3 regions of the Aestuariirhabdus litorea genome follow, and region 1 is predicted to be linked to each of the others. Evidence: predicted binding sites of a transcription regulator. Region 1 holds the regulator's gene; each other region holds the start of a gene.
The links. Region 1 encodes LexA, which represses DNA repair genes until DNA is damaged. Its sites were predicted from a motif close to TACTGTNTANNTANACAGTA; they were not measured.
Positions count from the first base shown of each region.

Region 1 (3,207 bases):
TCTGGCAGCCAGCCAGTTCCCTAAAAACCGGGAAACTCGCGCCCCCCTGGTGGCTGAGCTGCTCCCGCACCAGGCTGAACTTGATCCGAAATACCATTTCCTGCTCGATGCTCCGCGGCAAGACCCCGATGGCAACCCGGCCATTATCCGTTACAGCCGAAAAACCAAGGAGCAATATGTCATGAGCGAGGTCAAGGGCAGGGCATCCGGCTGGCGTGCGACCTTTAAAGGCGGGGTGTGGGTCGAAGAGGGCGCTCCGCGGAAAAGTAAATCGTGAGTGATTCCACCAAGGTGACCAACCGCTCGCTGCATCAGGTGTGGCTGATGCTGGAGCAGTGGTCATCGCTTGATTTGAAGTCGGGGTCCCCGCTCGGTAATGCCTTTGCTGAAGCGCTTTTGTGTCTGCTAAACAGGGCCTTTAACGCCCTCTGCGCAGAACTGGCAGCGGGCTGCGGGTATCGGGGGGAGTGCGCACAACTTGAACAGGTATGCGCTGAGCTGGCCGCGCAAGGTCAAACCAGTCCAGAGCTGATGGAGCTGCTGTCTCTGGCACAAGCCCCCCGGGGTTGGCTATCCCAGATGCTTCATGCCCGTGTCCGCTACGAGGATACGGCCAGTGGTGCTCTCACTATCGCGGTCGGTGGAGGTCTGGATGCGGAACAGTGCCGTGACTGGCATCGCCACCTCAGCCAGCTGGCAGCTCGCTTGAGGGAATCCTCGGCACACTGGTAGTGGCGCTGTAGTGGTGAGGGGCGGAAAGTGATAGACTAGTCGTCCACTCAAGCGAGAGTCGTGATCATGCCCGCATCTTATTTGGAAATTGTTGAACTCCCCACCGGTGAGATCGTACTTCAGCGCTCCGACGATGAAGAGCCGCTGGTGACGATTGACTTCTCCGAGGAGGCCAAGCTGTTCCTGCAAGAGGGGCATGTCGAAGTGGCCAAGGCGATGATCAATGCTGGCATTGCGGTAGTCGGAAGCATGGCAGAAAATCCCTCTGCAATGGAAGCCCCCCGTACCGTCCATTGATGGCCTATTGAGCCCCTTGACCCTGGTGGCGCTAAACCATCAGGGACCTTATCTCTTTTCTCTATGACGATCTGCGGCTAACGCCGGATCACACCAACACTTAACCCCTCAATCTCGAAGTGATCCTGGGACAGGTCGATCTCGATCGGTGCAAACTCTTCGTTTTCCGGGAACAGGGTGACCCGGTTCCGGGTTTTGTGGAACCGCTTTACCGTCACCTCATCCTCTACCCGGGCAACCACAATCTGCCCGTTTCGAACGTTCTGGGTTTTGTGAACGGCGAGCAGGTCGCCATCCATGATGCCAATATCTCGCATGCTTTCACCCCGCACCCGCAGCAGGTAATCCGCGCTGGGGCTGAAGAAGTCGGGCTTAACCGGGCAGTGCTCCTCGATATGTTCGATGGCCAGAATAGGGCTTCCGGCGGCCACCTGGCCCACAATAGGTAACCCCTCCTGCTCACGGGTGTCCGGGATTCGAATACCGCGGGAGGCTCCCGGTATAATTTCAATGGCCTGTTTGCGCGCCAGGGCTTTGAGGTGCTCTTCGGCGGCATTGGGTGACTTGAAACCCAGCTCTTTCGCGATCTCTGCTCGGGTAGGGGGGAAACCGCTATCCTCCAGGTAGGACTTGATGAATGCCAGAATCTCAGCCTGTCGTGCCGTCAGTTTTTGCATGGACCTACCTTTCTGTGAATTTATACAGTAACTGTCATTATATACAGTTTATCCCCTGTCGCAAACGCACACACTGCACGCTTCTGGTTTTGGGGCGCTAAGGTCCTGTAATGATTGACATTGCGGGAATGCAAACGTATGTTTGAAACGACCGTACACAAACATAGATGCAAGAATAACAACGATGGCTCAATCCAAAACCGTAGTTCGAATCTTGGATGCAGCAGAGCAGCTGTTCGCAGAAAAAGGTTTTTCCGAAACATCCCTTCGAACCATAACCGGTCAGGCAGGAGTCAACCTGGCTGCAGTCAATTACCATTTCGGCTCTAAAAAGGCGCTCATTCAAGCGGTCTTCGCCCGTTTTCTGGACCCCTTCTGTGCTTTGCTGGATGCCGAGCTTGAGCGGGTTGAGCAGCAGGGCAGCCTGGATTCCGCTAATGTTGAGGAGCACCTGAAGCTACTGGTCGATACCCTGCTGCGGGTAGAGTCTCGTTCCGAAAACGATCTGTCCGTCTTTATGCGGCTACTGGGCTTGGCTTTCTCCCAGTCACAAGGGCATCTGCGCCGTTATATGCGTGAAACCTATTCGGGCGTGTTCAATCGCTACATGAGGCTGCTAACCGCCTCCACCCCGAACCTTACCCCTGCCGAGCTCTACTGGCGCGTTAACTTTATGCTGGGAAGCCTTGCGTTTACCATGTCTGGCTTCAGTGCCATGCAGGCGATCTCCGAGCGTGACTATAATGAGAAACCCTCGGTGGCTACCATTCTTTATCGAATGGTTCCCTTTCTCGCATCAGGGCTTCGACACTAGCTCAAAGCCCGGTTTTACTGGCGCAGCTTTTTCAGTACCCTAGCACTCACACAAGGGGGTACTTTGACCGTATATATCTCGATTGCACAACAGCAACTTCGCCATGAGCGAAATGGCTACCCACCCTTTGTCGCTGCGATATCCACCGCAAGCAAAGGAGCAGGCCAATGCAAAGGGAGCGAGCAGACCCCACTTGGGGTGCATCGTATACGCGCACTGATTGGGGAGGGGGCACCAGAAAACGCAGTGTTTGTGGGCCGCCGACCTACGGGCGAAATCTACACGCCGGCGCTGGCCCTAAGGTATCCCCGGCGAGACTGGATACTGACCCGCATTCTCTGGCTTTGTGGCGAAGAGCCCGGCTTTAATCGACTCGGATCGGTAGATTCCATGGCACGTTATATCTATATTCACGGCACACCGGACACCGAGCCCATGGGCATCCCCGCATCCCACGGCTGTATTCGCATGCATAACCCGGATCTACTGACCCTCTTTGGGCGTGTGCATACCGGGGAAAAAGTAATTATTTCAGACCGCTGATCATTAGGAGGTAGTGGGTTGAGACAGGATCCTGGACCCCTCATGCTGGACCTTGCTGGCTGCGAACTCAGCCCGCAGGAGCGAGCCTTGTTGGCCCATCCACAGTGTGGAGGGGTCATTCTCTTCACGCGCAATTTCGCGAGC
Region 1 covers NZ_QWEZ01000001.1:1,305,969-1,309,175, forward strand. The annotation lists gene topA (type I DNA topoisomerase) at 1-277, shown strand, start outside; gene D0544_RS06015 (DUF6586 family protein) at 274-732, shown strand; gene D0544_RS06020 (hypothetical protein) at 799-1,029, shown strand; gene lexA (transcriptional repressor LexA) at 1,107-1,706, opposite strand; gene D0544_RS06030 (TetR/AcrR family transcriptional regulator) at 1,891-2,520, shown strand; gene D0544_RS06035 (L,D-transpeptidase) at 2,584-3,063, shown strand; gene nagZ (beta-N-acetylhexosaminidase) at 3,106-3,207, shown strand, end outside.

Region 2 (3,207 bases), 560 kb from region 1:
CTGTTTGAGGTGCCTGAGCAGAACCATAAGCCACTCGACGCGGGGGTCGAAGCGCCACCAGGGGTCGCCCTCAAGGCCGGAGACCTGCTGCTGGTAGGCCCGCTCGGGATAGAGCTGGCTGGCGAGCGAAGGGTGCTCCTGGGTGGCAAGGGTGTACAGCTCCGGCAGGGGGAGCGGGTAGTCCTGCACCACCCGGCCGGGAAAGCCCTTGATCGCCGCCCGGGTATTGCGAAACAGCACCCGGCTGGTGCCATGGCGGTCAAGCAACTGGCGAATCAGCTGCTCCCTGGCCTGCGCCCGCTCAGTGCTCGATTGTGTGTTGTTGGCGGCCTGCAAACAGGCGGCGTTGTCCGCATCGTTGAGCAGGGCCCCCAGGGTATTCAGGGTTTCATCGGGTAGTGGCTGCTCACTCAGTAGCTGCTGCACGGCCTCCGCAACCGGTTGGTATTGCGCCTCCTCCTCGAGGAACTGCTCGAGGCTGGGATAGCGGTCGGGATCGAGTAGCCGCAGGCGGGCAAAATGGCTCTCCTTGCCGAGCTGTTCCGGGGTGGCGGTCAGCAGTAGCACCGCAGGGGTCTCCTGCGCCAGCCGCTCGACCAGTAGGTACTCGTCGCTGGGGCTCTCCGCCTGCCACTGAAGGTGGTGGGCCTCATCGACCACCAGCAGATCCCAGCCCGCTTCCACTAATTGTTGTTGCAGCGGGCCCGGCTCGGCCGCCAGCTGGATAGAGCAGATCACCAGCTGCTCACTTTCGAAGGGGTTCTCCTCGCTGAGCTCTTCACAGCGGGCGCGATCAAACAGGCTGAAGTGGAGATTGAAGCGGCGCAGCATCTCGACCAGCCACTGGTGCTGGAGGGTTTCCGGCAGCAGGATAAGGACGCGTTTTGCCTCACCGGTCAGTAGCTGGTGATAGAGGATCATGCCCGCTTCAATGGTTTTTCCGAGCCCTACCTCATCGGCCAACAGAACGCGGGGGGCATGACGGGTAGCCACCTCGCGGGCGATGTGAAGCTGGTGCGGAATGAGGCTGGTGCGAGCGCCGCACAGCCCCAGGAGCGGGGAACGCAGCGTGCGGTTGTAGTGGGAAAGGGTGCGGTAGCGCAGTGCAAACTGGTTGAGCTGGTCTACCTGCCCGGCAAGTAGGCGCTCGCGGGGCTTATTGAATTGAATGAAGTTATCGAGGCAGGACTCGGGCAGCGTCTGCGGCTGCCCATTCTCGTCGACCCCCTGGTAGGTAATCAGGCCTTCTTTCTGGGTCACCTCGGTGACCTGAAGACTCCAACCCTCATGGCTTTTGACCCGGTCGCCAATGGTGAATTCGATGCGGTGCAGGGGGTGGTTATGTCGTGCGTAGGCGCGGGTTTCGCCACTGGCCGGATAGAGCACGGTGATCAGTCGATGATCCAGGGTGAGGATAGTGCCCAGTCCAAGGTCATTCTCTGCCTCGCTGATCCACCGCTGCCCGGGAACGAAATCGATCATATGGCCACCACCCTCCGTAAAAAAAGGCGCTATGGTAATGAAAAGATGCGGAATAACAAGGGGAATTGTAGCAAGGGCGCCGTTGAGTGGCGGTAAAAGGCCTGGCGAAGAGTAAAACCTGGAGGGTGCAGCGCCACCCCGTGGGGGTGGGGGGAGTGGGGTGACGCTGCAAAACCGGAGGTGGTTATGGAGGCGACTAGGGTTCCGGGTTATCGCTGATCTCCAGGATCAGCTCAGGTTTTCCTTTTAAGGCCTGCGCCAGGATCTCTTTGTGACGGGCCAGCAGCAGACCGATCTCTTCGGCCAGGGTGTCGTCAATCTGGGTAAACTGGCGCTCCAGAAGCGAGGTAATGTTCGCTGCCAGCTCCAGCATTTTGTCGTGCTCTTCAGCGGATTTTTTATCGGCGAACATGCTCCCGTCCCTATCACATTGCCACATGGGGATTACTGCCATCGTCTACCTCGTTTAGCCATCAATGGTTGGGTAATTGGTTTGATGACTGTATATATAAACAGTATTGTTGTCCAGTCTGTTTTTGTCACCGGGTCGCAAGATGAGACATCGGCTGGGCTGGAAAGGCGAAGGAGATAGACCCAGTGGGAGGCGAAGTGTGAAAGTGACCAAGAAAGAGGCAGGCAAAAGAGTTGTCTGTAACTCGCAGGGATACCCTCTTTCCGTGATGGATGGGGAGCTGTACTGGTACCCTGATTTTATAGATCCCGTCTCTGCCTCGGCCCTCTATCGCCAGCTTGAAAAGGAGGTGATCTGGCGCCAGGACTATTTGCGGATGGGCGCGCGCCAGGTGGCGATTCCCAGGTTGCAGGCCTGGTATGGCGAGCAGGGTTATCGGTACTCCGGGCTCTATCTGGAGCCCCAGCCCTGGCTGGCGGCTCACAGGCAGCTGCTCGCCCTGTTGGAGGAGCAGCTGGGGCTGAGTTTCAATTCGGTACTGATGAACCTCTACAGGGATGGCAATGACAGCGTGGGCTGGCACGCCGATGATGAACCGGAGCTGGGGATAAACCCCTGTATCGCCTCCTTGAGCCTGGGGGCTACTCGACGGTTTCACCTGCGCCATCGGGAGCACACTGAGCAGCGTTTATCCCTCGAGCTGGGCCATGGTGCATTACTGGTGATGTCGGGGCCGATGCAGCACCACTGGCGTCACCAGATTCCCAAGACCCGGCGTCCGGTGGGGCCGAGAATCAACCTGACCTTTCGCTCGATTAACCCGCCAGAGGGGTGAGGCAGGTCAACTTATCAGTATTGTCACCTGTTTCTGTGAGGGATGTTGATCAGTGTCAATCCTGTTGTCGCCTGTGGATGGTAGCCTCTTTACTACTTCAGGGTTATTACAGGGAGTGGCAACCATGTTTTTAGACGAAGTTGTATTTGCCGGGTTGCTGACCGTCGGTCTGATGATCACTTTTTTTGCGGGCCTCTATTACTTCCTTCGTAAAGACATGGATAAACATCCATAGGGTTGCCACTAACCCAAGCCGAATAAGGCGGAATCAGAGGTCCCGTGGGTTGTCAGGTTCTCACGGGGCTTCTGGTTCCGCCTTACCTTTTTAAGACACCTCTTTTTTCTACCTTTCCATGTTGGGCCCCTCTGGGTTTGCATTGCCCCTCTGTGCTTGCGGGGGCTTTCACTCGCACCGTTGTTGCTCTCCCATTCAGCAGATCAATAGTCATTGTGGCCCGGCCGCTGGCTGGGAAATCAT
Region 2 covers NZ_QWEZ01000001.1:741,601-744,807, forward strand. The annotation lists gene rapA (RNA polymerase-associated protein RapA) at 1-1,482, opposite strand, end outside; gene D0544_RS03570 (YebG family protein) at 1,679-1,936, opposite strand; gene D0544_RS03575 (alpha-ketoglutarate-dependent dioxygenase AlkB family protein) at 2,094-2,729, shown strand; gene ccoM (cytochrome c oxidase subunit CcoM) at 2,782-2,964, shown strand.
Region 2: D0544_RS03570 (YebG family protein) is a predicted target of LexA. The motif match lies at 1,981-2,000, and genes of this name have one in related genera.

Region 3 (3,207 bases), 770 kb from region 1:
GCCATAGGGGGGTTCCTGAGCCTGGGGGCACCCGCGCCGGCGCCAACGACACTGCACTAAGGGGGCCTTCCCTCACGACTAAAACAGGCTAAGCTGCTCGCGGGTGTTCTCCTGTTGCAGATCCCGCAGCCGAACCCCAACCCCCAGCAGGCGCACCGGCCGTGCGCCGCGTTGCCAGGCCTGGCTCATCAGCGGGGCGAACTGCAGCGCCTGGAGCCGCTGTTCGGGGTCACCGCTGATCAGGGTTTCGAGGGTGGTCTGGGTGAAGTCGGCAAACTTCACCTTCACAAACCGCTTGCTAAGCGCGTAGCCCTCGCTGAGCTTTCCCTCCAGCCGTCGCTCCAGCTCATTCAGTAGCTCCGGCAACCGCTCCAGCACCGCTTCCAGGGAGGGTAGGTCCTGTTCGAAGGTGTGTTCCACACTGAGGGATTTACGGCGCCGGATGCTCTGCACCTCGCGCTCATCCACCCCCCGCGCCAACTGAAAGAGGCGCTCCCCAAAACTGCCAAAGTAAGCCACCAGGTCGAGCTGGCTGAACACCCGTAATTGTCCACAGGTTTCGATACCCAGGCGCTTCAACTTGTTGGCGGTAACCCGTCCCACCCCATGCAGGCGCTTGACCGGTAGCTGCTCGACAAAATCATCGACCTGCTCGGGCCGCACCACAAATAGGCCGTCAGGCTTGTTCCAGTCGCTGGCGACCTTGGCCAGGAACTTGTTGGGGGCCACTCCCGCCGAGACGGTGATCCCCACCCGTTCACGCACCCGTTGGCGAATCTGCTCGGCAATGCGGGTGGCGCTGCCCTGCAGCCGGGGGCAGTGGCTCACATCCAGGTAGGCCTCGTCCAGGGAGAGGGGCTCGATGCGGTCGCTGTAATCGGCAAAGATCGCGTGTATCTCCCGCGAGGCCTCGCGGTAGGCCTCCATACGCGGGCGGATAAAGCGCAGCGAGGGGCAGAGCTTACGGGCGGTAGCCGCCGCCATCGCCGAATGGATACCGTAGCGGCGGGCCTCGTAGTTGCAGGTAGCGACCACCCCCCGGCGGTCGGGGCTCCCCCCTACCGCGATGGGGATCCCCCGCAGCGAGGGGTCATCGCGCATCTCGATGGCGGCATAAAAGCAGTCGCAATCGATATGGATAATCTTTCGCTGGAGAGATGGCAGCATGGCCGTGGCACACCCGTGTCTCGAAATGGGACCCTATTCGCGTTATTTTCAGCCCTCACACTGTATAAATCAACAGCCTGACTGCAACCGCCGCCCTGGATCGAGCGTTGTATTGAGCGACCCATTTCCAGTACATTAGCACCGGCGTGCCGAAAACTGGCTCGACAGGAGATCCCCCGTGCAGAAAAAAACGGCCATGACCATCACTTGCCACTCCACCGAGAGGGGGCACTAAGTGCACGTCAGACCCAAACCGGTGGGATCACTGTTACTGCTGATCGGAGTCTTTCTGGCCCTCGAGCTGACGGCACTGGGGGCGGATATCTGGCTCTCCCGCCAGGTCGAACGCGATGCGGCCGCGATCAATACTGCAGGCCGCCAGCGCATGCTCTCCCAGATGATCTCCAAGTCCATCCTGACCCTATCGCAGGAAGGTGAACAACACTCCGATGCATTGACCGAGATCCGCCAGGCTCACCGACTGTTTGACCAGACCCTGCAGGCCTTTGCGAATGGAGGCACCACCACAGGGGCCGATGGCGAAACCATCGCGCTGCAGCGCCTTACCTCAGCCCCCGACCGGCAGCTGATCGAAGCCGCGCTGCAGAACTGGGCCCCCTTAAACCACTCCATCGGGCGCTTGCTGGCCGCCGGAGAGTCCCCCGCTTCCGCTTTCATCGACGACACCCGTCGGCTGGCACTGGTACAGGACGATTTACTGCTGCGCGACATGAACCGGTTAACCCTCTCTCTGGAGCACTCCGCGCAGGAAACCAGTGAGAAGATGCGCAACTTCCAAAGCCTGATCCTGCTGCTGGCAATGCTCAACGCGCTGGTGATTCTGCGCCTGGTGCTCTCCCACCTGAACCATAGCCACCTGAACCTGTCGATGCTCTCCCAGGTGACCGACAACATCGACTCCAGTGTCTTCGTCACCCAGGCCAACGACGCCATCATCAACTGCAACCAGACCGCCACCCGCCTCTACCGCTGCGACAAGGAAACGCTGCGGGGGAAGAAGCTGGCGCGCCTGTTCATCGACTCCGAAGCCAGCCAGGGGGTCCGACTCGACGGCACCACCTTTGATGCCTCCCGGGTGAGCCACGCCGTCAACATCAATGGGGAGGAGTACCAGATAGTGACGGTACACGACATCTCACCCCACAAAGCCAAGGAGGCGACACTCTCCCGGCTCGCCTACCATGACCCCCTCACCCAGCTCCCCAACCGCCTGCTGATTCGTGACCGTCTGGAGCAGGAGATCCACCGCTCACACCGCTATGGCCTGCGCTTTACCCTGATGTTCATCGACCTCGACGGCTTTAAGGCGATCAACGACACCCTGGGCCACGACAGCGGTGACCTGTTGCTGCAGGAGGTGGCCGCACGTATGAAAGGCTGCTCCCGCGAGGCGGATACCCTGGGACGCTTTGCCGGCGATGAGTTTGTTGCCATCTACACCGGGTTAATCGAGGTCTCCCAGGCACAGAAACTGGCCCAGCAACTGATTGATGCGATCGCGGGCATCACCTCCATCGCGGGACGCCCCGTGCAGGTCGGCGCCAGTATTGGTATCGCCATCTATCCGCTGCACGGGACCCACAGCGAGGCACTGATGAAAGCGGCGGACAGCGCCATGTACGACGCCAAGGAGGCCGGGCGCAACCGCTATCGCCAGGCCTCGACCCCCTCACGCCTCACCGCCGAGGCTTGAGGGGTCAGGGCTCGTCGTCGCCCCCTTCTGGCATTTGACTCGCTTCGAGGTGGCTGGCACTATCACCCTGTTATAACAGGGACTTAGTCATGATAAGTAGCTATAAGATTATTGTTGCCGACGACCACCCGCTGTTTCGCACAGCCCTCCAGCAGGCCGTCAACCAGGCCGTGGAGGAGGTAACCCTGCTCGAGGCTGAGTCCATCGAATCCCTGCAGCAGGTGCTGGAGGAGCACGGCGATACCGACCTCGTACTGCTCGACCTGCATATGCCGGGCGCACACGGTTACTCCGGTCTTATCTACCTGCGCGGCCAGTACCCCCAG
Region 3 covers NZ_QWEZ01000001.1:531,973-535,179, reverse strand. The annotation lists gene D0544_RS02535 (DUF3549 family protein) at 1-60, shown strand, start outside; gene dinB (DNA polymerase IV) at 79-1,167, opposite strand; gene D0544_RS02525 (diguanylate cyclase domain-containing protein) at 1,403-2,881, shown strand; gene D0544_RS02520 (response regulator transcription factor) at 2,971-3,207, shown strand, end outside.
Region 3: dinB (DNA polymerase IV) is a predicted target of LexA. The motif match lies at 1,226-1,245, and genes of this name have one in related genera.